DNA from 2 places in the Streptomyces sp. NPDC026206 genome. Region 2 is predicted to be linked to the other one. Evidence: riboswitches for the same ligand, from Rfam matches in the RefSeq annotation. Region 2 holds a riboswitch; the other holds the start of a gene.
What was found. A riboswitch is a leader RNA that binds a small molecule or an ion and turns the genes downstream of it on or off. The one in region 2 is predicted to bind glycine.
Positions count from the first base shown of each region.

Region 1: another riboswitch for glycine. It lies ahead of gcvP (aminomethyl-transferring glycine dehydrogenase); the one in region 2 lies ahead of gcvT (glycine cleavage system aminomethyltransferase GcvT).

Region 1 is NZ_JBEZYL010000019.1:10,043-21,935, reverse strand. It holds gene AB0F13_RS23410 (glycoside hydrolase family 3 N-terminal domain-containing protein) at 1-1,993, opposite strand, end outside; gene AB0F13_RS23405 (PadR family transcriptional regulator) at 2,115-2,693, opposite strand; gene AB0F13_RS23400 (PhzF family phenazine biosynthesis protein) at 2,884-3,699, shown strand; gene AB0F13_RS23395 (CPBP family intramembrane glutamic endopeptidase) at 3,719-4,468, opposite strand; gene AB0F13_RS23390 (glutamate-cysteine ligase family protein) at 4,654-6,156, opposite strand; gene AB0F13_RS23385 (hypothetical protein) at 6,639-7,226, shown strand; gene AB0F13_RS23380 (DUF5999 family protein) at 7,544-7,750, shown strand; gene gcvP (aminomethyl-transferring glycine dehydrogenase) at 7,854-10,739, opposite strand; glycine riboswitch at 10,925-11,043, opposite strand; gene AB0F13_RS23370 (PRC-barrel domain-containing protein) at 11,209-11,538, shown strand; gene AB0F13_RS23365 (DNA polymerase IV) at 11,502-11,893, opposite strand, start outside.
Region 2 is NZ_JBEZYL010000006.1:217,669-229,561, forward strand. It holds gene AB0F13_RS12370 (ABC transporter substrate-binding protein) at 1-362, opposite strand, end outside; gene AB0F13_RS12375 (ABC transporter permease) at 476-1,483, opposite strand; gene AB0F13_RS12380 (enhanced serine sensitivity protein SseB C-terminal domain-containing protein) at 1,816-2,586, opposite strand; gene AB0F13_RS12385 (enhanced serine sensitivity protein SseB C-terminal domain-containing protein) at 2,692-3,477, opposite strand; gene AB0F13_RS12390 (AAA family ATPase) at 3,602-4,180, opposite strand; glycine riboswitch at 4,401-4,497, shown strand; gene gcvT (glycine cleavage system aminomethyltransferase GcvT) at 4,645-5,769, shown strand; gene gcvH (glycine cleavage system protein GcvH) at 5,836-6,210, shown strand; gene glyA (serine hydroxymethyltransferase) at 6,242-7,516, shown strand; gene AB0F13_RS12410 (hypothetical protein) at 7,591-8,574, opposite strand; gene AB0F13_RS12415 (aspartate-semialdehyde dehydrogenase) at 8,571-9,611, opposite strand; gene AB0F13_RS12420 (helix-turn-helix domain-containing protein) at 9,645-10,607, opposite strand; gene AB0F13_RS12425 (response regulator transcription factor) at 10,695-11,141, opposite strand; gene AB0F13_RS12430 (aldehyde dehydrogenase family protein) at 11,138-11,893, opposite strand, start outside.

The DNA.
Region 1 (11,893 bases), on a different contig from region 2:
CCGCCCGGCCCGCCGGCACGGAGGCCGCGCCGAGCGTGAGGGAGTCGAAGCGGTAGCCGGTGTAGGAGAGCCCGGCGCCGAAGTCGTACGCCACGTCGTGCGCGGACTCCGGCCCCGCGTTCGTCCCGGGCAACTGCTGGTAGTACAGCGGCTCGTTGCCGGTCCGCCGGGGCCAGGACACCGGAAGCCGGCCGCTCGGGTTCACCCTGCCGAAGAGCACATCCGCGACCGCGTGCCCGCCTTCGCCGCCCGGCAGCCAGGACATCAACAGCCCTTCGGTTCCGGCCGCCTCCCCCAGCACCGGCGGGCGCCCGGCGATCACCACGACCACGACGGGTCTTCCGCTCGCCTTCAGGGACGACACCAGCGCCTGCTGACCGGCCGGGAGCTCGGGCCGGGGACTGTCGGCCTCGCCCTCGGCCGCGGCCTTCTCACCGACCACGACGACCGTCACATCGGCGGTACGGGCCTCCTCCGCCGCCCGCGCGGCGTCCTCGGCGTGGACGACCCGGGTTCCGGCGGGCGCGGCCTCCTCGATGCCCCGCAGCACGGTCGTACCGGGCAGCCGCACCCCTTCGGGCACCCGGTGCCAGCCGACGGTCCAGCCGCCCGCCTGGTCGGCGATGTCGTCCGCGTGGGCGCCTGCGACGACGATCTTCCGCGCCGACGGCCGGATCGGCAGCACGTCCTTCTCGTTGCGCAGCAGCACCTGCGAGGCAGCGGCGGCACGCCGGGCGATCTCGCGGCCCGCTCCGAGAACTTCCGCGTTTGCGCGCTCGGCGTCGACAAACGGTCGCTCGAAGAGACCGAGGCCGAATTTCAGCCGTAGGACGCGCCCCGCGGCCTCGTCGATCCGCTCGCGGCTCACCAGTCCCTTGCGTACCGCCGTTCGCAGGCCCTCGGTGAACTCCGCGGCCTCGTAGGGCTCCATCGTCATGTCGACACCGGCGTTGACCGCCAGCGCGATTGCATGCGGGTAGTCGGGGGCAACCTTGTACTTGGTCCACAGGGCACGGACGTCCTGCCAGTCGGAGACCGTGACGCCGGTGAAACCCCACTGCCGGCGCAGCACCGTCGTCAGCAGATGGCGGGAGGCTGTCGCCGGTACACCGTTGACGGCACCGGAGTTGACCATCACGGTCCTCGCCCCGGCCTCGACGGCGGCGCGGTAGGGCGGCAGGAGTGTGTCCTGGAGGTAGCGCGGGGAGACGTCGGCAGGCACCCGGTCGTGACCGTTGGCGGGTTCGGAGTAGCCGCCGAGGTGCTTGACCGTGGCGGCGACGTTCTTGGCCCCGTGAGCGCTCTGGATGCCCCGTACGCTCGCGGCGGCAAGGGTCCCGGCCAGCAGCGGGTCCTCGCCGTAGGTCTCGTAGTAGCGCCCCCAGCGGCGGTCGCGGGCGAGGTCGGCGACGGGGGCGAAGTTCCAGTCGACTCCGGTTGCGGCGACCGCGCGGGCGGTGGTGGCGGCGGCGTCCCGTACGAGCGCGGGGTCCCAGGTCGCGGCGAGGCCGATCTGGTGGGGCAGGACGGTGGCGCCGAGGACGTTGTTGTGGCCGTGGACGGCGTCGATGCCGTAGAGCACGGGGACGTGCAACCGGCTGTGGTCGACGGCGTACTTCTGCACGGCGTTGACCATGCGGGCCCAGTCGCCCGGCGTGTTGCGGGGCGGCCCCATGCCGCCGCCGGAGAGCACCGAGCCGACGGCATGGTCGCGCAGCACGGTCTTCATGCAGGCCCCGTCGGGCTCACCACCGCTGCCACGGCAGTCGCCCTGCAGTCTGTTCACGGCGATCTGCACCATCTGCCCGATCTTCTCGCCGAGGGTCATGCGGTGCAGCAGGTCGCGGGCACGGTCGTCCGGCGCGGCGCGTGCGTCGAGGTAGCGCGGGGCGCCGTCGTCGGCTCCGGCCGGGACGCCCGCAAGGGAAGCCGCGCAGACGGCGAGGGCCGTGAGCGCGAGCACGGGGCGCCGCGGACGCGTGCGCAGGGCCATGGCATGGCTCCGTTCCTGATCGGATCCGGAACCGGAGTCTGGCCATGTCCTGACGCCCCGTCAAGGAACGTGGCGGGGCGTCCACGGAATACCGGTTCCGCGGGCGCCCCCACTCCTCGCTTCAGCTCTCGTCGGCGAGGATCAGATAGAGCTTCTTGCGTGCTTCGCCGATGACGGCCATGGCTTTTTCGCGCTGCTCGGCGCTGCCGGTCCGCCAGACCTGCCCGAAGGCCTCCATCAGGCCGAAGCCGGCCTTGCGGACCTCCTGCACGGCCTCCCAGTCGGCTCCGCGCCCGACGTCCTCCCACGGGGCGCCGGAGCCGGCGTCGGCCTCGGCCCGGCCGGCGTCGGTGAGCGTGAACAGCTTCTTGCCGCCCTCGCTCGCGCTGCGGATCAGGCCCTCGTCCTCCAGCAGCTGGAGCGTCGGGTAGACGGATCCGGGGCTCGGCTTCCAGGCCCCGCCACTGCGCTCGGCGATCTCCTGAATCATCTCGTAGCCGTGCATCGGGCGGTCCTTCAGCAGCGCCAGGATCGACGCGCGCACATTGCCGCGCCGCGCCCTGCCACCCGGTCCGCCACGCCCCCGGCCGCCGAACGGCGGGCCACCGAAGGGCGGACCGAACGACCCGAAGGCCCGCCGGCCACCACCAGCGCCCCGATCGGACCCACGGTACTCATGACCGTGACCATGGAAACGCATGACGTAACTCCAATCGTCGATCAGTTGCGATGTTTCGACGATATATCGCTAACGCTCGGACGGCAAGACCCCGCGACCATGCGACTCGGGCAGTGCGCAACCAGCCCCGCGACAACGGCCGGGGCACATCCGGGCCACTTCCGGCCGATTGGCTCTGGCCTGCGGCTTCTGGGGCCCCTACCGTCCCGTCATGCGAATCCGAATCGTCGATGCCTTCACCGACCGCCCCTTCGCCGGCAACCCGGCCGGGGTTCTGCTCCTGGACTCCGGCGCCTTCCCGGACGACGCCTGGCTGCAGCACGTCGCCACCGAGGTCAACCACGCCGAGACGGCGTTCACCCACCCCCTGCCGGCCGGCTCCGACGCCGACTGGGCGCTGCGCTGGTTCACGCCCGCCACCGAGGTCGACATGTGCGGCCACGCCACGCTCGCCACGGCCCATGTCCTGCACACCACGGGCAACGCCACCGGAACCGTGCGCTTCGCCGCCCGCTGCGGCATCCTCACCGCGACCGCGCACGAGAACGGCTCGATCACCCTGGACTTCCCGACCGCCCCGCTCACCGGGGTGCCCTTGCCCGACGGCGTGGCCGAGGCCCTCGGCGCCACACCGCTGAGCACGCACGACACGGGCCCGCACATCGGAGACCTCCTCGTCGAACTCGCCGACGAGAAGACCGTACGGGCGCTGACCCCGGACATCCCGGCGCTCGCCCGGCACTCCCGCCGGGGCATCATCGTCACCGCCCCCGCCGAGGACCCGGCGCGCGGCCACGACTACGTCTCGCGCTGCTTCTTCCCCAACGTCGGCATCGACGAGGATCCCGTCACCGGCAGCGCGCACACCGCGCTGGCCCCGTTCTGGTCCGCCCGGCTCGGCCGCGAGGACCTCACGGGCCTCCAGGCATCCGCGCGGACCGGCCTGGTGCGCACCGCGCTGCGCGGCGAGCGGACGCTGCTGACCGGCTCGGCCGTCACCGTCATCGACGGCGAGCTGCTGGCGTAGCCGGACCGCCGGGGGCCGGTCAGGCCGTGGGCAGCCAGCCCACCTTGCCGGCGAGCAGCGCGTAGCCGACGAACGCCACGACGTCGATCAGCGCGTGCGCGGCCACCAGCGGCCCGACCCGCCCCCACCGCCGGTACAGCAGGACGAAGACCACACCCATCACCATGTTGCCGACCAGGCCGCCGATGCCCTGGTAGAGGTGGTACGAGCCGCGCAGCACCGCGCTCGCCGCCAGCGCCGCCACCGGGGTCCAGCCCAGCTGCCCGAGCCGGCGCAGCAGGTAGCCGACGACCACGACCTCCTCCAGCACCGCGTTCTGCAGGGCCGAGGCGATCAGTACCGGAAGCTTCCACCACACGTCGGGCAGGTTCTCCGGCACCACGGTCAGGTTGAAGCCGGCTGCCCGTACGGCGAGGTAGAACGCCAGCCCCGTGCCGCCGATGGCCGCGGCCAGGCCCGCGCCGCGCGTGAGGTCGAAGGCCGGGCGCTCACGGTCGAAGCCGATGACCCGCAGCCCCCCGGTCCGCCGGGCCTCGCGCATCAGCAGGTACGCCACCAGGAGGACGGGCACGAGCGCGGTCGCGATGCCGAACAGCTGCCAGGCGAGGTCGAGCCAGGGCCGGCCGGGCGCGCGGGAGGCATTGAGCGTGGCGGCCTGGTCCTTGAGGCCGCCCGGCCTGGTGGCCGCACCGATGAAGCTGATCAGCGACGAGACCGCGCTGGCCCCGAGCGACAGCGCCAGGACGATCAGCAGCTCCGCGCGCAGCACCCGCCGCGGCGGCGTCCCGGCGCCGCCCGGCCGCCCGTGCGGGACCTCCGGCCGGGTGCCCGCGTCACCGTTTGGAGCGTTCTGCCGCACTGTCGTCTCCCGTCTGGCCGCCGTCACGACCGTTGCGCGACGGTCGTCACAGCTTGCCCGACGGCCTCGTGCGGGTACGAACAGGGGCCGCCGTGTCAGCCGGTGATGCCGGGCGGCCAGGCGTGCACCGGTTCGCCGGTGCGCATCAGCTCGCAGTAGCGCCGCGTGGTGGCGGCCAGCGCGTGGTCCCGGCCCAGGCCCCGTTCGAGCGCCCGGTGGTAGGTGGCGGCCTGCCAGGACGCCCCGTTGACGCGGCGCCGGCAGCGTTCCTCGATGACGCCGAGGTAGTGGTCGCGGTCGGCGGGTTCCACACCCCACGCGTCGAGACCGGCCGCGGCCAGCGGCAGCAGCTCGTCCAGGACGAGCCGCACGGCCGGCACCCGCGCCGGGGCGCCGCCCCGGCCCGCCCGGGGCCAGCGCAGGAAGGCCTCGATGCCGTGACGGCAGGCGGCGTCGAAGTTGTCGGCGGCGACGGCGAACGGCATCCGGCTCCACACCGGCCGGGGTTCCTCGGCGAGAGCCCTGATCAGCCCGTAGTAGAAGGCGGCGTTGGCGACGACATCGGTGATGGTGGGGCCGGCGGGCAGGACCCGGTTCTCCACGCGCAGGTGGGGGACGCCGCCAGCGATCCCGTACACGGGGCGGTTCCAGCGGTAGATCGTGCCGTTGTGCAGCGCCAGTTCATGCAGCATCGGCACGCCGCCCTCGCCCAGGACGCGCAGGGGGTCCTCGTCGCTGGAGATGGGCAGCAGCGGCGGGAAGAAGCGCACGTTCTCCTCGAACAGCTCGTACGCGGAGGTGATCCAGCGCTCCCCGAACCAGGTCCGCGGCCGTACGCCCTGGACCTGGAGCTCGGGCGGGCGGGTGTCGGTGGACTGGACGAACAGCGGCGGCCGGGACTCGCGCCACAGCTCCCGGCCGAAGAGGAAGGGCGAGTTGGCGCCCACGGCTATCTGGACTGCCGCGACGGCCTGCGCGGCATTCCACACCGCGGCGAAGCGGCCCGGGGTGACCTGCAGGTGCAGCTGCACGGAGGTGCAGGCGGCCTCCGGGGCGATGGACCTGGCAGTGCACGTGAGCCGCTCGACGCCGGCGATGTCGATGGTGAATTCCTCACCGCGGGCGGCCACGACCTGGTCGTTGAGCAGGAAGTAGCGGTCGCCGTCGGAGAGGTTCGACGACACCAGGTCGCGGCTCGTGAGGGTCGGCAGAATCCCGATCATGACGATTCCGGAATCGACTTCCATGGCCTTGCGGTCGGCGTAGGAGAGGCCGGTGCGCAGCTCTTCGGCAAGCTGGTCGAGCACTCTTCCCGAGAGCCGGTGAGGGACGATGTTCACTTCCAGGTTGAACTGCCCGAGCTCGGTCTGGAAATCATGACTTGCAATACGCTCCAGCACCTCGGCATTCACCATGCTCGGCATGCCGTCAGAGCCCGCGAGATTCAGCTCGATCTCCAGCCCCATAAGATTGCGCGGGCGGTCGAACCGCTTCTCCTCCAGCAGTCTCGCCAGCCCTTCCAGACACTGCCGGAGCTTGTCCCGGTGGTGCTGTCGGTCGGCGAGGTCGAACCCCACGGCTGCGACCTTCTCACCCATTCAAGCGTCCCTCCTCGAGCGGGCCGCCCCGGCGCCGGCCGCCGTGTCACGGTCGATGATGCCCAGGCGACGCGATCCATAACGCCTCGCGGCGACCGCACACCCGGTAGGATCTCGTCGGGCGCACTCCGGCACATTCCGTCGGCATAAAGTGGACTGAGGGGCTCAGGGCAATGCGCTGGTGATAAACACCGATCGGATCCGGCCTACCGTATATGGCGAAACGGCCGAGGTCATGGGTGCGGGCACGTCACAAAAACACCGAAATCCCCCGGGGATCGAGCCCTGATTTCGCCTTGCCGGAAATACTGGCGACAGCTAGGCGAAACATCATGTGAACATGTGTCGTATAAACTCCGGAATGAGGCAGAGAGTAGGCGCCCTGGAGTCGGTCCCGGCCCCCCTCTGACCCCGCACGCGACAGCGTCGTCCGCACCTGCCCAAGCTCCACCGTGTCTCCGAAGCGAGAGGCGACCCACACCATGCCGCTGCATGTCCCCCCTGCCCCCGCGCCTGCCCTCCGTAGCGTCCGCACGGCCCTCGGTTCCCCCACCGCCGTCCGTGAGGCCCGCACCCCGTCACTGAGGTCCACCCAGACCCCGCTCACCCCCGAACTCCCGCTGCCCGTACACGTCCTGGAGCGGATGCCCGCTCGCGGCGGGGCCCCCCGCACCCGGCTCACCGGCTGGCGCTTCCTGATCAGGGGAGGCGAGCGCGTGGTGGCCGCCGGCGAGGCGATGCCCACCCCCGACGGCTGGGCCTTCTCCCACTTCTTCGAGGGGCCCTATCTGGCGTCCACCGAGCGGGCGCTGCGCCAGGCGGAGGCGCTGCCCACGCCGTACCAGCCACGGCTGCTGTCCGTGCCCGAGCTCTACATGCTCACGCTCTGGCTGCATGCCGACATCGCGGCCGACGCCTCCTCGGAGCTCTTCGCCCCGGGCGACCTTCTGGTGCCCCTCGCCCCCGCGCCGCCCGGCATCGCCGCGCACCGCCCGCACCGGGTCAGTGATCTGCTGCCGATGCTCACCCTCCGGCTGACCCCCGGCCCCGCGCTCAAGGCGACCGCCTGAGAAGGCCTACGCGATCACGCGCCCCGCGCCCGGAAGAACCCGGTGAGCCGCGGGGCGCACCACTTTGTCACCACCCTCACCCCTACGGGCTAGCCCACCGTGGCTATGCCGAACCACCCAAAGGGACTGCCGAGTTGGAGGCAACCGCTCGCACGGGTGACGCGTCATCCTCCTGTGAGGAGCGTCACTGTGAATTCCCTGCGGAATCGATCCCGTAGGGCAACACTGGGACCGACCGACGATTCACAACGGGGGGCGGCATGAACACCGCATCGAGCCGCAGGACAGCCACCACAACAGAACGAAAGATCCCTTCCATGTGCCAGCACCAGCCCGCGTGCCCGTCAGCAGACTCCGCCGACCGGGAGGCCGCCCATCTCGTGGCCGCCTATCCGGAGCAGGGATGGAGCCTGCTGTGCAATGGCGTCCTCTGCTTCGAGGACACCGGTGAGCTGCTGCCCGACGGGCAGATCATCGCACCGCACCGGTCGCTCGGCACCGACCACGTGGTGACGGCCGCCTAGCGCGACAGTTACCCGGCTCAGCCGCAGATGACACACGACAGCACATGAAGGGGCCGGCCCGGCGTGAACGCCGAACCGGCCCCGACCCGTCTCCGGGCCCCTGTCAGCCGTCGTACTCCTCCATCGGCGGGCAGGAGCAGACCAGGTTGCGGTCGCCGTAGGCGCCGTCGACGCGGCGCACCGGCGGCCAGTACTTGTCGGCGGCCGTCACCCCGGCCGGGAAGACGGCCTCTTCACGGCTGTACGGGTGCTCCCAGGCGCCGGCCACCGAGGCGGCGGTGTGGGGGGCGTTGCGCAGCGGGTTGTCGTCCTTGTCCCACTCGCCCGACCCGGCCTTCTCGATCTCGGCGCGGATGGCGATCATCGCCTCGCAGAAACGGTCCAGCTCGGCGAGGTCCTCGCTCTCCGTCGGCTCGATCATCAGCGTTCCGGCCACCGGGAAGGACATGGTCGGCGCGTGGAAGCCGTAGTCGATGAGCCGCTTGGCGACGTCGTCGACGCTCACCCCGGTCGCCTTGGTCAGCGGCCGCAGGTCGACGATGCACTCGTGCGCGACCAGCCCGTTGGGGCCGGTGTAGAGCACGGGGTAGTGCGGCTCCAGGCGCTTGGCGATGTAGTTGGCGCCGAGTACCGCGACCTGCGTGGCGCGCTTGAGGCCCTCGCCGCCCATCAGCCGGACGTACGCCCAGGAGATCGGCAGGATGCCGGCGGAGCCCCACGGCGCGGCCGAGATCGGCCCGACGCCCGTCGCCGGGCCCGCGGTGGGCTGCAGCGGGTGGTTGGGCAGGTACGGGGCGAGGTGCGCGCGGACGGCCACCGGGCCGACGCCCGGGCCGCCGCCGCCGTGCGGGATGCAGAAGGTCTTGTGCAGGTTCAGGTGCGAGACGTCGCCGCCGAACTCACCCGGCTTGGCCACGCCCACCAAGGCGTTGAGGTTGGCCCCGTCGACGTAGACCTGGCCGCCCGCCTCGTGCACGAGGGCGCAGATGTCGGCGACGTGCTCCTCGAACACGCCGTGCGTGGACGGGTAGGTGATCATCAGCACGGCCAGCTCGTCGCGGTACTGCTCGATCTTGGCGCGCAGGTCCCCGGCGTCCACCTCGCCGTCGTCGGCGGTCTTGACGACGACGACCTTCATGCCGGCCATCACGGCGCTCGCCGCGTTGGTGCCGTGCGCGGAGGAGGGGATGAGGCAGACGGTGCGCTGCTCGTCACCGTTGGCACGGTGGTAGGCCCGGACCGCCAGCAGACCCGCGAGCTCGCCCTGCGAGCCGGCGTTGGGCTGGATGGAGACCTTGTCGTAGCCGGTGACCTCGGCGAGCCGCTCCTCCAGCTCGGTGATGAGCGTGAGGTAGCCGCCGGCCTGCTCGACCGGTGCGAAGGGGTGCAGCGCGGCGAACTCGGGCCAGGTGACCGGCTCCATCTCGGTGGTGGCGTTGAGCTTCATGGTGCAGGAGCCGAGCGGGATCATGCCCCGGTCCAGGGCGTAGTCGCGGTCGGCGAGGCGGCGCAGGTAGCGCAGCATCGCGGTCTCCGAGCGGTGCTGGTGGAAGACCGGGTGGGCGAGGTACTCGCCGGCGCGCACCAGTTCCCCGGGCAGCGCGTCGGCCACCTCCGCGTCGAGCGCCTCGACGTCCGCATCGACGCCGAACGCCGACCACACCGATGCCAGGTGGGCGCGGGTGGTGGTCTCGTCGCAGGCGATGCCGACGTGGTCGGCGTCGGTCGGGCGGAGGTTGACGCCGAGCGCGCGGGCCGCGGCGACGACCTCGGCCGCCCGTCCCGGGACGCGCGCGGTGAGGGTGTCGAAGTACGAGCCGTGGACGATCTCGACACCGCCGGCGCGCAGGCCCTCGGCGAGGACCGTGGCGTAGCGGTGGGTGCGGCGCGCGATGCCGGCCAGGCCGTCGGGGCCGTGGTAGACCGCGTACATGCCGGCCATGACGGCGAGCAGCACCTGGGCGGTGCAGATGTTGCTGGTGGCCTTCTCGCGGCGGATGTGCTGCTCACGCGTCTGCAGGGCGAGCCGGTAGGCCTTGTTGCCGTCCGCGTCGACGGATACGCCGACGAGGCGGCCGGGCAGGCTGCGGGCGAATCGGTCGCGTACGGCCATGAAGCCGGCGTGCGGCCCGCCGAAGCCCATGGGGACGCCGAAGCGCTGGCTGGTGCCGACCGCGATGTCGGCGCCGAGCTCGCCGGGCGGCGTGAGCAGCGTCAGGGCGAGCAGGTCGGCGGCGACGGTGACGATCGATCCGAGCTCGTGGGCCCGCTCGATGACCGGGCGCAGGTCGCGCACGGCACCCGAGGCGCCGGGATACTGCAGCAGCACGCCGAAGACGCCGCGCTCGGCGATCTCGTCGGGGATGCCCGCCGAGAGGTCGGCGACGACGACCTCGACGCCGGTGGGCTCGGCGCGCGTCTGTATGACGGCGATGGTCTGCGGCAGGGTGTCGGCGTCGATGAGGAAGACGCCGTTCTTGACCTTGCCGACCCGGCGGGAGAGCGCCATCGCCTCGGCGGCGGCGGTGCCCTCGTCGAGGAGGGAGGCGCCGGAGGTGGGCAGCCCGGTCAGATCGGCGACGACGGTCTGGAAGTTGAGGAGCGCCTCCAGCCGGCCCTGGGAGATCTCGGGCTGGTAGGGCGTGTACGCCGTGTACCAGGCCGGGTTCTCCATGACGTTGCGCAGGATCACCGGCGGGGTGAACGTGCCGTGGTAGCCGAGGCCGATCATGGGGGCGAGCACCTGGTTGCGGTCCGCGAGGGTGCGCAGCTCGGCGAGGACGTCGGCCTCGGTGCGGGCGGCGGGCAGCCGGAGCGCCTCGGCGCTGCGGATCACGGCCGGCACGGCGGCCGCGGTGAGTTCGTCGAGCGAGCCGAAGCCGACCTGGGCGAGCATCTTCGCCTGGGCCTCCCCGTCGGGCCCGATGTGGCGGGCCTCGAAGGGCATGCCACGTTCCAGGTCGGAAAGGGAGCTGCGGTGGGCTGTCATCTGCGGAGGCCTCCTGGTCGTCACGACCTGCGAGGGGTACCACGGCGCGGGTACCCGGACGGCCTCCCCCTCTGTCATCTCAACCTGAGAGCTTCACCGGGCATGCTGCGGCCCGGCTTTCACCGTCGGTGAGGAAGGGCTCGGCGTCATGCCTGACCGGGGCCCGCCCTGCTTTCCAGAGTGACCTCGCCTGTGCGGTACGGGGTGCCTGAGAGATTCCGGGGAGGATTTGCTCCTTCGGCGCCTCCGCCAGCGCCCGGCCTCTGGACCGGGTGTTGATGGAGGACTCTCCCGCACGGGTCTGCGGCCAATCGCCAGCCTACCAGCGCGCCTTTCCGGGCGGATCTCCCGAGTGGCCGGTTACCGCTTTGTGCCTTTTCGTGGTTGTCACAGGGCTCTGCGAGGCATCCGGGGGGCTCGTCGGCGGGGGTCCGGCCGGCGGGGCAGGTGCGTGATCAAGGGAGGAACCGTGCAGACCGACATCGACCCGCGGAGTCTGATCGGCCGGAAGGCCTTCGACCGCGACGGCATGAAGATCGGCACGGTGGACGAGGTGTACCTCGACGACGCGACCGGGGAACCGCAGTGGGCGGCCGTACGCACCGGGCTCTTCGGCCGGGACGCCTTCGTGCCACTGGAGCCGAGCCACGTCGAGGGCGATGTGCTGCGCATTCCCTACGACCGCGCCCTGATCCGGCAGGCTCCGGGCTTCGGGGTGGGCCGGCATCTCTCGCCGGAGCAGGAGCTGCAGCTCTACCACCACTACGGGCTCGAGCTGCCGGGCGCCCGAGGGGGCTGATCCTCGGGGGGCCGCACGAGCGGCAGCGGCTCGGCCGGCTGGAGTGCGGGGTCCTCGACGCGGAAGGTCCGTACCCGGCCGGGCCCGGACCAGGGTTGTTCGAAGCGGACGGTGACCCGCCCGACGCCGCTGCCCTGCACCCAGCCGCTCCCGTACTCCTCGTGCCGGACGTCCAGCCCGGGCAGCCACTGGTGGGGCCTGCCGGGGGCGTCGGCGGCCTGCTGGGGCTCGTCGCCCTCCTGTGGCGCGGCGCCGGGAGCGGCCGCCGCCTCGCTCGCGGCCTGGGCGAAGAGGTCCTCCTGGGTGTAGTCGGCGAGCCCGGAGACCCCGACGCCGAGCAGCCGCACGCCCGCGG
Region 2 (11,893 bases):
TTGCCGGTGTCGGTGGCCATGTCCGGGACGACCGTCGAGCTCTCCGGTCCGGGTGCGGCCTTGGGAGTGACCAGGGTGCGGGTGTAGTAGCGGGCGAAGTCCCACATGAAGCCGTAGTAGCCGCGCTGGGGGTCCCAGCTGTCGGCGTCCTGCGTGCCGATGAACTTCAGCTCGCCGCCCTTCTTGTCGGAGGAACTGGCCAGCTTGTCGACGGCGGCGTTGAAGCCGGGGGCCTTGCCGCCGCCCTTGCCCTCCTTGCTGCTGCCGCCACCGCCGCATGCGCTGGTGCCGATCAGGGCCGCGACCACGAGGGCCGCCCCCGCGGCCAGTTGGCGCCTCGAAGTACTCCGGTGAGTCAAGATGTCGCGACCTCCGTGATTGTCGCCGCCCGGGGAGCGGGCCGGCGGATTTCGGGAACGGCCTCCTGACGGATCGACAGGGGCGGTGGGCTCGGGTGGTCGGTGGGGCCGGCGCGTCAGCGCGAGCCCTTGGGGTCCAGCGCGTCCCGTACGCCGTCGCCGAAGAGGTTGAAGGCCAGCACGGTGACGAAGATGGCCAGACCGGGGATGATCATGAATATGGGGTCGGCCTCGTAGGTCGAGACGGCCTTGGAGAGCATCTGCCCCCAGGACGCGGTCGGCGGCTTCACGCCCGCGCCGAGGAAGCTGAGGGCGGCCTCGGTGAGCACGTTGGTGGGGATCATCAGCGTGGCGTACACGGTGATGGGGGCCACCAGGTTGGGCAGCAGCTCACGGAAGAGGATGTACAGCCGCCCGGCACCGAGGCTGCGGGCCGCCTCCACATACTCGCGCTCCCTGAGCGAAAGCGTCTGACCTCGCACGATGCGCCCGACGTACGGCCAGCCGAAGAACCCGATCACCGCGATGAGCACGGCCATGCGCACCCCCGAACCCGAGAGCCCCCACAGCGAGTTGGGGACGACCGAGACGAGCGCGATGATGAACAGCAGCTGGGGGAAGGCCAGCAGCAGGTCCATGACGCGGCTGACGACCGCGTCGATCCAGCCGCCGAAGTAGCCGGCGACGATGCCCAGCACCGTGCCGATCAGCACGGCGACGACCGCCGCGAGGAAGGCCACGAGCAGCGAGATGCGGGCGCCGTAGACGACCCGGCTGAACACGTCGCGGCCGTTGCCCGGTTCGACGCCGAAGAGGAAGTCCGAATTGATCCCTCCCCAGGCCTCCTTGGGGGTACTGAACAGCGGATCAATCGTTTCTTCATGGAATTCGTTCGGTGGATGCCCGAACAGTCCCACGATGACCGGCGCGAAGAGCGCGACCAGGACGAGCAGCACCACCACGATGCCGCCGGTCAGGGCCACCTTGTCGCGCTTGAGCCGCATCCAGGCGATGCGCCAGGGGGAACGGCCCTCGATGGCCTTCGCCGGTACGCCGGCGGGGACAGTTACCACACCGTCGGCGGCGGCCTCGGCCGCGCCCGTATCGTGCAGTGGTGCCGTCATCGTCTGGTGGACCCCTCTCGACCGGCGTCGACCGGCCCAACGCCCGCCGCATGCAGAGCGGCTGGTTCACATCAGGTGCGAATGGTGCGGAGGTGCGCGAGGTGCAGCGGTGCAGGAAGTGCGGGAGGTGCGGGACGTGCACGCTGAGCAGGTCGTACGGGAGAAGCGTCGTACGCGGGGCCGGACGGCCCTTGTTGGCGGGAGTCTTCAACGCGCCGGCGATCACCCGCCAGACCTCATCCGCAATGTATGCGCAACCGTGATGTGCGTAGGGGGCTTCCGTTATACGGACACGGGTCGCCCGGGAGCGGGGCGGTGACCCGGCGAAGGGGTCAGTACGCCCCGGCCTGCCAGCCCTGCTGCGGGGGGTAGCCGTAGCCGGCGGCATGGCCTGCGGCAGGGGCAGGGGCGGCCGCGCCGTAGGCGTCACGGTCGAAGAAGGGCCGCGCGTTGGCGCGCATCCACATCGCGACCGGGTCGTACTCGTCCGCCATCGACACCGTCGAGACGGGCAGCCCCTCCGGGACCACGCCGACCGACTGCTGCATCATCAGCCGCACGGACTCCACGGCCACCGGTGAGGTGTCGTAGAGGTCGAGCCCGATGGCCAGGTAGGGCGTGCCCAGCGCGGGCTGAACCCAGGCGCGGCGCAGCGACCGCACCACGGGGGTGCGGTGGGCGTTCTGCCCGAGCAGGGCGTAGAACTGCGGAATGTCCACGGCCGGTTCGCTCAGCCGCAGGGGTCCGGCGGGCAGCCGGTCCAGACCGGCGGTGATCCGGCGCAGGTCGGGCCAGGGGATGCCGACGCCGCCGCCGGGCGCGTGCGGGTTGAGCCACAGGCCCCAGCGGTCGGGGTAGAGGGAGGCGGCGATGTCCCGGCCGGAGACGACCTCGTGGGCGCGGTTCCAGCCGCTGGCGGCGAGCTCCTGCGCGGAGGTCACGCAGGGGGCGTAGCCGAGGCCGTCGACCTCCATGTTGCCGTACTGGGCGTCGGGGGACCCGGCCTGGCCGTGCCACAGCAGCATCCAGACCCGGCCCTCGGCGAGCGCGCCCAGCAGCGCCTCGTACGTGTCGTACCTGCCGGGCGCCACTTGGCGCAGCACCTGCTCCACGCCGCTCTCCGCGCCCGCGCTCACCTGGGTCCGCCTCTTCTCTTGGCCGTCTGTTCCAACCAGCTTACGAGCCCGCGGCGGCGGGCATGAGGGCTGTCACAGGTCACGGTCGTAGAACGGACGCACCCGGTCGCGCATCCAGTCGGCCACGGGGTCGTGTGCGACGTCCAGGAAGACCAGTTGTACGGGCCAGACAACGGCCGCCTCGCCCAGTGCCCGGCCGAGCGCCTCCATGGCGGCGGTGCGGCTCGCGGGGTCGGGCAGGTCCAGCTCCACCCCGACGAACAGCGCGGGGCCGGCGCCCTCCACGCTGGCCAGGGTGCGGCGAGCGGTCCGTACGACCTGGGCGGCCGCGAACTGCAGGCCGGCGGCGGCCAGGAACGCGGTGGGCTCCTCCTGCCAGTCCGGCTCGAACAACCGCACCCGGCCGCCGGTGGCGTCGCCGTCCAGGGCCGTGCGGCCGGCCCGGCACAGTGCGGCGACGGCGGGCGGCGGCAGGGGCACGCCGACCGCGCCCTCGGGGTTGACGGCGATGCCGACCTGCGGGGGCAGGCCGCGGGCGAACTCCACGGCGGGGGCCACGGCGAACGGCATCCGCTCCCCCGCGACCCGCAGGAACTGCTCCCGGGAGCTGAAGACGGGCACGTACGCCGCACCGTCCAGCTCCATGGTGGGCAGGTCGAGGCCGGGGCTGCCGGCCGAGCCGCCGTTGGGCAGCGGGATCCACACGCTGCTGCGGCCGAGCACCTCCACGATGCGCGCGCCCGCGTCGGGCGCGCCCAGGGAGGCGGCGAGCACCTCTTCGAGTTCATTGGCAGGCCACGCCCCGGCGCCGCCGCCACCCTGCTCCGGGCCCCACCCGTACTGCTCGGACACGCTCACCTGTCCCAACCACCGTCTCGTCACCACCGCACCCGCACCTTAACGGCTGCACCCCGCCTCCCTCTGCGCCGGTGCCCCGTAGGGCCCCGGGGTCCGCGCGGGCCGGGGGAGCCGCCACGGGCCGTCAGCCGAAGGCGATGGTGGTGAGGGTGTCGGCGGCGGGGCGGTCGAGGAGGGTGGCCGAGGCCGCGCCCGGGGGGGTGCGGCCGGTGGTGGCGTCCGTCAGGAGGCGGGTCATCGCGCGGTGGTGGCGGGCGAAGGCCTGGCGCGAGACGCGGCGGCCGCGCTCCGCCTGGCCGGCGAGCGCGGTGTGCGGCTCCACGGCGAGCAGCAGCACGTGCACCGCGCCGCCCCGGCGCCGCGCGTCGCGCGCGAGCCAGCGGCGCACCCAGCCGCGCTCACCGCAGTCGTGCACCACGACGCTCCCGTCCGAGCGCAGCGCGCGCCGCAGCGCACCGTAATGCGCCAGGCGCACGAGCGGGCGGTAGACCGCGTACGGCAGCCACTGCGGCGTCCGCCGCTCCACGCGCTCGCGGGAGTCCTGGGAGTCCACGCGGTGGACGGCAGCGCCCCGGGCGTCCGCCGCGGCCACGGCGCGCCGCATCAGCGTGGACTTGCCGCTGCCGGGCATCCCGGAGACGACGAGCAGGTCACCGAGCGGATAGCGCAGCTCGGCGCGGCCGGCGCCGCGCAGGTCCCGCACCCCCGTGGGCGGCCCCGCCGTCGCGGCGGCCGGCACCTCCCCCTGGACGTCCGTACGCACCGTGATCGCCTTCCCCTCCCCCGTCCGCTGCCTGCCCCCTACCCACGGACCGTAAAGAAAAGGTAATCCAATTCATGCGGGAGTGGGCAGCCCCTCGCACGCTCGTACGTGCAATGATGTGCGCGCCAACGGCATGTCTATCAACTGCATACCGGCCGCTCGAATCCGCGCGGGAGAGTCCTGGTGCCTTGTGCACCGGGCGCCGAAGGAGCAAGTTCCTCCCTTGAATCTCTCAGGCCCCGTACCGCGCGGGTGAGGCAGATCTGAAAAGCGGGCCCCGTTCCTCGTGGCGGTGGCCCCACCCAAGGTGCAAGCCGGGGGACCCACGGGCTCCCGGTGAACCTCTCAGGTTCCGATGACAGATGGGGAGGGCCGACCTCCGACTCGTGTCCGGGAGCCTGACCATGACCGAAGCCCCCCGCCATACCGCCCTCGACGCCGTGCACCGCGGCCTGGGCGCCACCATGACCGACTTCGCGGGCTGGGACATGCCCCTGCGCTACGGCAGCGAGCGCGACGAGCACCTCGCCGTGCGCACCCGCGCCGGTCTCTTCGACCTCTCCCACATGGGCGAGATCACCCTTACGGGCCCCCAGGCCGGGCAGGCCCTCGACTACGCCCTGGTGGGCAACCTGTCCGCGCTGGCCGTCGGCCGCGCCCGCTACACCATGATCTGCGACGCCGAGGGCGGCATCCTGGACGACCTGATCGTCTACCGCCTGGCGGACGAGGAATACATGGTGGTCGCCAACGCATCCAACGCCCAGGTCGTGCTGGACGCGCTCACCGAGCGCGCCGCCGGCTTCGGGACGGCCGTGCGCGACGACCGCGACCACTACGCGCTGATCGCCGTCCAGGGCCCCGCCTCCCCCGGCATCCTCAAATCGGTCACGGACGCCGACCTGGACGGGCTGAAGTACTACGCGGGCCTGCCGGGCACCGTCGCGGGCGTGCCCGCGCTGATCGCCCGTACCGGCTACACCGGCGAGGACGGCTTCGAGCTCTTCGTCGCCCCCGCCGACGCCGGGAAGCTGTGGCAGGCGCTCACCGAGGCGGGCGCGGACGCGGGCCTGGTGCCCTGCGGCCTCTCCTGCCGCGACACGCTGCGCCTGGAGGCGGGCATGCCGCTGTACGGGCACGAGCTGACCACCGCCACCACGCCGTTCGACGCGGGGCTGGGCCGGGTCGTGAAGTTCGACAAGTCCGCAGGCGGCGGGGACTTCGTGGGCCGCGAGGCGCTGCTGGCCGCCGCCGCGCGGGCCGAGGCCGCGCCGCCGCGCAAGCTGGTCGGCCTGATCGCGACCGGCCGCCGCGTGCCGCGCGCCGGCTACCCCGTGACGGTCGGCGGCCAGGTGGTGGGCGAGGTCACCTCGGGCGCCCCCTCCCCCACCCTCGGCAAGCCGATCGCGATCGCCTACGTCGACGCGGCGCACGCCGCGCCCGGCACGGATGGGGTATCGGTGGACATTCGCGGCGCCCATGAGCCGTACGAGGTCGTCGCCCTGCCGTTCTACAAGCGGGAACGCTGAGTCCGCTCGTCCCACCCGTCAAGACCCCTTGCACCAGCACCCACGCGCGTACAGGAGAATCTAGTCATGAGCAACCCCCAGCAGCTCCGTTACAGCAAGGAGCACGAGTGGCTCTCGGCCGTCGAGAACGGCGTGGCGACGGTCGGCATCACCGAGTTCGCGGCCAACGCGCTCGGCGATGTCGTCTACGCCCAGCTGCCGCCCGTCGGCGACACGGTGACCGCGGGCGAGACCTGTGGTGAGCTGGAGTCGACCAAGTCGGTCAGCGACCTCTTCGCCCCCGTCACGGGCGAGATCGTCGAGATCAACGAGGACGTCGTGAACGACCCGGCGCTGGTGAATACCGCCCCCTTCGAGGGCGGCTGGCTGTTCAAGGTGAAGATCACGGACGAGCCGGAGGACCTGATGTCCGCCGACGAGTACACCGCCTTCGCCGGCTGACCCCGCCTCTCCCCCCGCCCAGGAAGAACTCATGTCGCTTCTGAACAGCTCCCTCCATGAGCTCGACCCCGACGTCGCCGCCGCCGTCGACGCCGAACTCCACCGCCAGCAGTCCACCCTTGAGATGATCGCCTCGGAGAACTTCGCTCCGGTCGCGGTCATGGAGGCCCAGGGCTCGGTCCTCACCAACAAGTACGCCGAGGGCTACCCGGGCCGCCGTTACTACGGTGGCTGCGAGCACGTCGACGTCGTCGAGCAGATCGCGATCGACCGCATCAAGGCGCTCTTCGGCGCCGAGCACGCCAACGTGCAGCCGCACTCCGGCGCACAGGCCAACGCCGCCGCGATGTTCGCCCTGCTCAGCCCCGGCGACACCATCCTGGGTCTGAACCTCGCGCACGGCGGGCACCTGACCCACGGCATGAAGATCAACTTCTCCGGCAAGCTCTACAACGTGGTCGCCTACCACGTCGACGAGGCCACCAACCTGGTCGACATGGACGAGGTCGAGCGCCTCGCCAAGGAGCACCGCCCGAAGCTGATCGTCGCCGGCTGGTCGGCCTACCCGCGCCAGCTGGACTTCGCGGCCTTCCGCAGGATCGCGGACGAGGTCGGCGCGTACCTGATGGTCGACATGGCCCACTTCGCGGGCCTCGTCGCCGCCGGGCTGCACCCCTCCCCGGTGCCGCACGCGCACGTCGTGACCACCACCACGCACAAGACCCTCGGTGGTCCGCGCGGCGGTGTGATCCTCTCGACGGCCGAGCTCGCCAAGAAGATCAACTCCGCGGTCTTCCCCGGCCAGCAGGGCGGTCCGCTGGAGCACGTCATCGCGGCGAAGGCGGTCTCCTTCAAGGTCGCGGCGAGCGAGGAGTTCAAGGAGCGCCAGCAGCGCACGCTGGAGGGCGCGAAGATCCTCGCCGAGCGCCTGATGCAGGACGACGTCAAGGAGGCGGGCGTCTCCGTCCTCTCCGGCGGCACGGACGTGCACCTGGTCCTAGTGGACCTGCGCAACTCCGAGCTGGACGGCCAGCAGGCCGAGGACCGCCTCCACGAGGTCGGCATCACGGTCAACCGCAACGCCATCCCGAACGACCCCCGGCCCCCGATGGTCACCTCGGGTCTGCGGATCGGCACGCCGGCGCTGGCCACCCGCGGCTTCCAGGCGGAGGACTTCCGCGAGGTCGCCGACATCATCGCCGAGGCGCTGAAGGCTCCCTCCCCCTTCGGGGACGCCGACGCCCAGGCGCTGCGCGGCCGGGTCACGGCCCTGGCGGACAAGCACCCGCTGTACCCGTCGCTGTAAGGCGCGTCAGCGCCCGGGGCGGACGGGAAGGGGCCGGTACGGACATCCGTACCGGCCCCTCTCGCGTGAGAGGCTCATGTGATCAGCACATCACTGTGCGGGGAGCGGGCCTTGGGCGGCAGGGGCCCGGCAGCCCTGCCGCCCAAGGCCCGCTCCGCCCCGGGGAACAGCCTCTCGTGGGCGCGGCGGGCCCGGCCCGGCGCCTCGGCGTGCGGGACGAGGGCGTGTTCGGCGCGCCCGTCCGAGAAGAGGGCGGTGACGCGGCTGAGCCGGTCGTCGTGGGCGGCCACGACGACCGCCGCGGAGGCCGGGCCCCGGCCGACCGTCGTGCCCTCGCCGGCGAGCGGCGGCAGCGGACGGCAGTGCAGCAGGACGCCGGTGCGCCGGGCCCAGGTGACGGCGCGGGTGTGGACGACCTTGGCCCCGTGCCGCGACATGCGGTCGACCGTCGCGTAGTCGACGCCGCCGAGGGTCCGCGCGGCCGGGACCAGGCGGGGGTCGGCGGTGCAGACACCCGGGACGTCGGAGAAGAGCTCGCAGACGGGCGCGCCCAGGCCGCCCGCGAGGGCGACCGCCGACAGGTCGGAACTGTTGCGGCCCAGCATGACGGTGTGCCCGGCACCGTCCACGGCCTGGCCGCCGGGCACCACCGCGACGCGGCGGGCGCCGAGGGCGGCACGCAGGGGAGCAGGGTCGGCGCGGATCAGCTCGGCGTGCTGCGGCGGGCCCTCGCCGAGCAGGCCGGTGCCGGCGGCGGGGACGGCGCTCGCCGGCAGGCCGGCCGCGCCCAGGGCGGCGGCCAGCAGGGCGACGCTGACGGTCTCGCCGCTGGTGAGCAGCATGGCCGCGGCCTCGCCGGGCGGGTCGGGGGCGAGGTGGTCGAGGGTCTCCTGCAGCCGGCCGGTGGTACCGGACATGGCACTGACCACCACGACCACCGGCCGCCCGGCAGCGGCGGCACGCCCGGCCACGTAGCGGGCGATGCGCGTGAACCCGTCGAGCTCGGCGAACGCGGAGCCGCCGAACTTGAGCACCAGGGGGGCGGCGGGCGCGTTCACCGCAGCCACCCCCGCCGCACCGCCGTCTGCACGATCTGCAGGGCGTTGAGCGCCGCGCCGACCCACAGGTTGTCGGCGACGACCCACAGCCAGACCCCGCGCGGGTCGTCCGGCTCGACACGGATGCGCCCGACGTGCACGGCGGCCCGGCTCTCCGGGCCGTCGAAGACCGTGCGCGGCATCGGGTAGCCGTCCCGGTGGACGCGCAGGCCCGGCGCCGCCGCCAGCGCCTCCTGGACCGCACCGGCCGTGACGGGTTCGCGCAGCCGTACGTACACGGCCTCGGAGTGGCAGTGGAAGACCGGCACGCGCACGGCGGTCGCGGTCAGCCGCAGCCGGGGCAGGCCGAGGATCTTGCGTGGCTCGCGGGCGAGCTTGCGCTCCTCGTGGGTGAAGCCGGTCCCGTCCGGCAGCCCTATCTCGGGCACCAGGTTGAAGGCCAGCGGCTGTCCGAAGCGGCCGCCCGGCCGGGTGGGCCCGGCGCCCGCGGAGGCGAGCAGCGCGGCCGAGTCCCCGGCCAGTTCGTCCAGGCCGCGCAGGCCGCCCCCGGAGGCCGCCTGGTAGGTGCAGACGACGACGCTCTCCAGCCCGGCGAGGGTGTGCAGCGGGTGGAGGGCCCGTACGAGCTGGATGGTCGAGCAGTTGGGGTTGGCGACGATGCCGCTCGCGGGCCGGACGGCCAGCTCGTGCGGGTTGACCTGCGGTACGACCAGGGGGACGGCGGGATCCATGCGGAACGCGGAGCTGTTGTCGACGACGAGCGCGCCGGCCGATGCCAGCCGTCGCGCCCGGGCTCTGCTGATGTCGGCGCCCGCGCTGAGGACGGCCACGTCCAGGCCCTCGGGGTCGAGATCGTCGAGGGCCGTGACCGGTGCCATGGGCAGCTTCAGGCCGAGTTCGGCGCCCAGGTCGTGGCCGGCGCTGCGCGGGGAGGCGGCGGCGGTCACCCGGGCCACGGGCACGATGCCGCCGTCGAGGAGGCCGAGGCACTCCCGGCCGACCGCTCCGGTCGCGCCGATCACCGCGATGTGCAGCATGGTTGTCCTCCATTCGGCCGGGCGCCCGGGCCGTCACAGCCGTGCGGGGCCCCGGAACATGCGTCGGTAGGTGTGCGGGGTGGTGCCGAGCGAGCGGACGAACTGGTGGCGCAGGGCGGCGGCGTTGGTAAATCCGGTGCGGGCGGCCACGGACTCCACCGTGTCGTCCGTGCGCTCCAGCAGCCGCTGCGCGAAGAGCACCCGCTGGCCGAGCAGCCAGCGGTAGGGCGTGGTGCCGGTCTCCTGCCGGAAGCGGCGGGCGAAGGTCCGCGGGGACATGCACGCCTGGGCGGCGAGCTGTTCCACGGTCAGTTCCTTGTCGAGGTGGAGCTCCATCCAGGCCAGCACCTGGCGCACGCCGTCCTCGCGGCAGTCGGGGACGGGCCGTTCGATGTACTGGGCCTGGCCGCCCTCACGGTGCGGGGGCACCACCATCCGGCGGGCTATGGCGTTGGCGACCTCGCTGCCCTGCAGCTTGCGGACGAGGTGGAGGCAGGCGTCGATGCCCGCCGAGGTGCCCGCGGAGGTGATCACCGGGTCGGCGTCGACGTAGAGCACTCCGGGCTCGACGAGGGCCTTGGGGTAGCGGTCGGCGAGCGCGGCGGCGTACCGCCAGTGCGTGGTGCAGCGGCGGCCGTCCAGCAGGCCGGCGGCGGCGAGGACGAACGCGCCCACGCAGACGCTGAGCACCCGCGCGCCGCGGAACACGGCCCGGCGCAGGGCCTCCAGCAGCTCCGGCGGGAACTCGCGGGTGTGGAAGTCGTCCCCGACCGGCACGGCTATCAGGTCGGCGTCCTCCAGGCGGTCGAGGCCGTACGGCGTGCTGATGGTGAAGCCGGGGACGGCCCGCACCGAGAAGGACTCCGCCGCGACGAGCGCGAAGTCGTATGCGGGCAGCCCCTCCGACTGCCGGTCGATGCCGAACACTTCGCAGACGACACCGAGTTCAAAGGGATGGACGTTGTCGAGCAGTACTGCGGCCACGTTTTTCAGCATGTCCCCCAATGTGGCAGGGATTCGTGGTGGGCCGACAGTCCGTGCGCTGTCCGTCGGCCACGCATTGCCGCACACTGACACCATGCGTCAGGCGGCCCCGCCGATCCGGACGAGACCGCCTCGGATGCCGAACACCACGGCCTGTGTGCGGTCCGCCGCGCCCACTTTGGAGAACACCGCGGACAGGTGGTTCTTGACGGTCTTCTCGGATATCTCCAGCGAACTGGCGACCTGCCGGTTGGACTTTCCCTGGGCCACCAGCCCCAGGACCTCGCGCTCCCGTGGCGTCAGCAGGGAAAGGGCCTGCTGGACGGCCGTGTCGCGACCGCAGGCCGGGCCCCCGCCCGGTGGGTCGCGGTCCTCGCTGTGTTCGGCGAAGAACTCGGCGAGCAATTTCTGCGCCGCGGCGAGCGCGACATGCATTTCGTCGAGGGCGTCGACGAGTGCCGCGGCCGAGGTCGACCGGACGCCGCACACGGCACAGATCTCCCGGTCATGTGTCTTCGCACTTCGCTCCTCTCGGACATGGTTCACCCTTCGCACCCCTCTTCATCGGAAGCCGACGATTCCCACGGCCGCGTGTGGATCGCGACCGTTTTGCAGCGCGTGTATTCACGCAGTGCCTCAAATCCCTTTTCCACGCCGATCCCGGAGCGTTTGCAGCCGCCGAAGGGCAGCTCCACCCCGCCGGCGGCGCTGTAGTTGTTCACGAAGACCTGCCCGGTGCGCAGCTGCCGGGCGAGCCGGTGGGCGGTGCCCACGTCACGCGTCCAGACTCCGGCGGCGAGCCCGTAGCTGGTGGCCTCCGCGAGGCGGACGGCCTCGCCGAGCGTGTCGAAGGACGTGACGGCGAGGACGGGCCCGAAGATCTCCTCGGTGAAGACCGGGTGCCTCGGGTCCACCCGGTCCAGGAGGGTGGGTTCGACGTAGAAGCCCTGCTCGTAGGCCGCTCCGGCCGGGATCCCGCCGCCGGTGACGGTGACGCAGTCGCGGCGGCCCTGCCGGAGGTGGCCGAGGACGCGCTCGCGCTGGGGCGCGGAGATCAGCGGTCCGAGGTCGGGGTCGGTGAGCCCGGGGCCGATGCGCAGGGCGCGGAAGGCGGCCGCGAGGGCAGCGACGAGCTCGTCGTGGACGGCGGCGTGGACGAGCAGCCGGCTGCCCGCCGAGCAGTTCTGGCCCGCGTGCTCGGTGATGGAGGCGACGATCAGCGGTACCGCGCGTGCGGGGTCGTAGTCGGGGAGGACGATGTGGGGTGACTTGCCGCCCAGTTCGAGGGTGACGGGCAC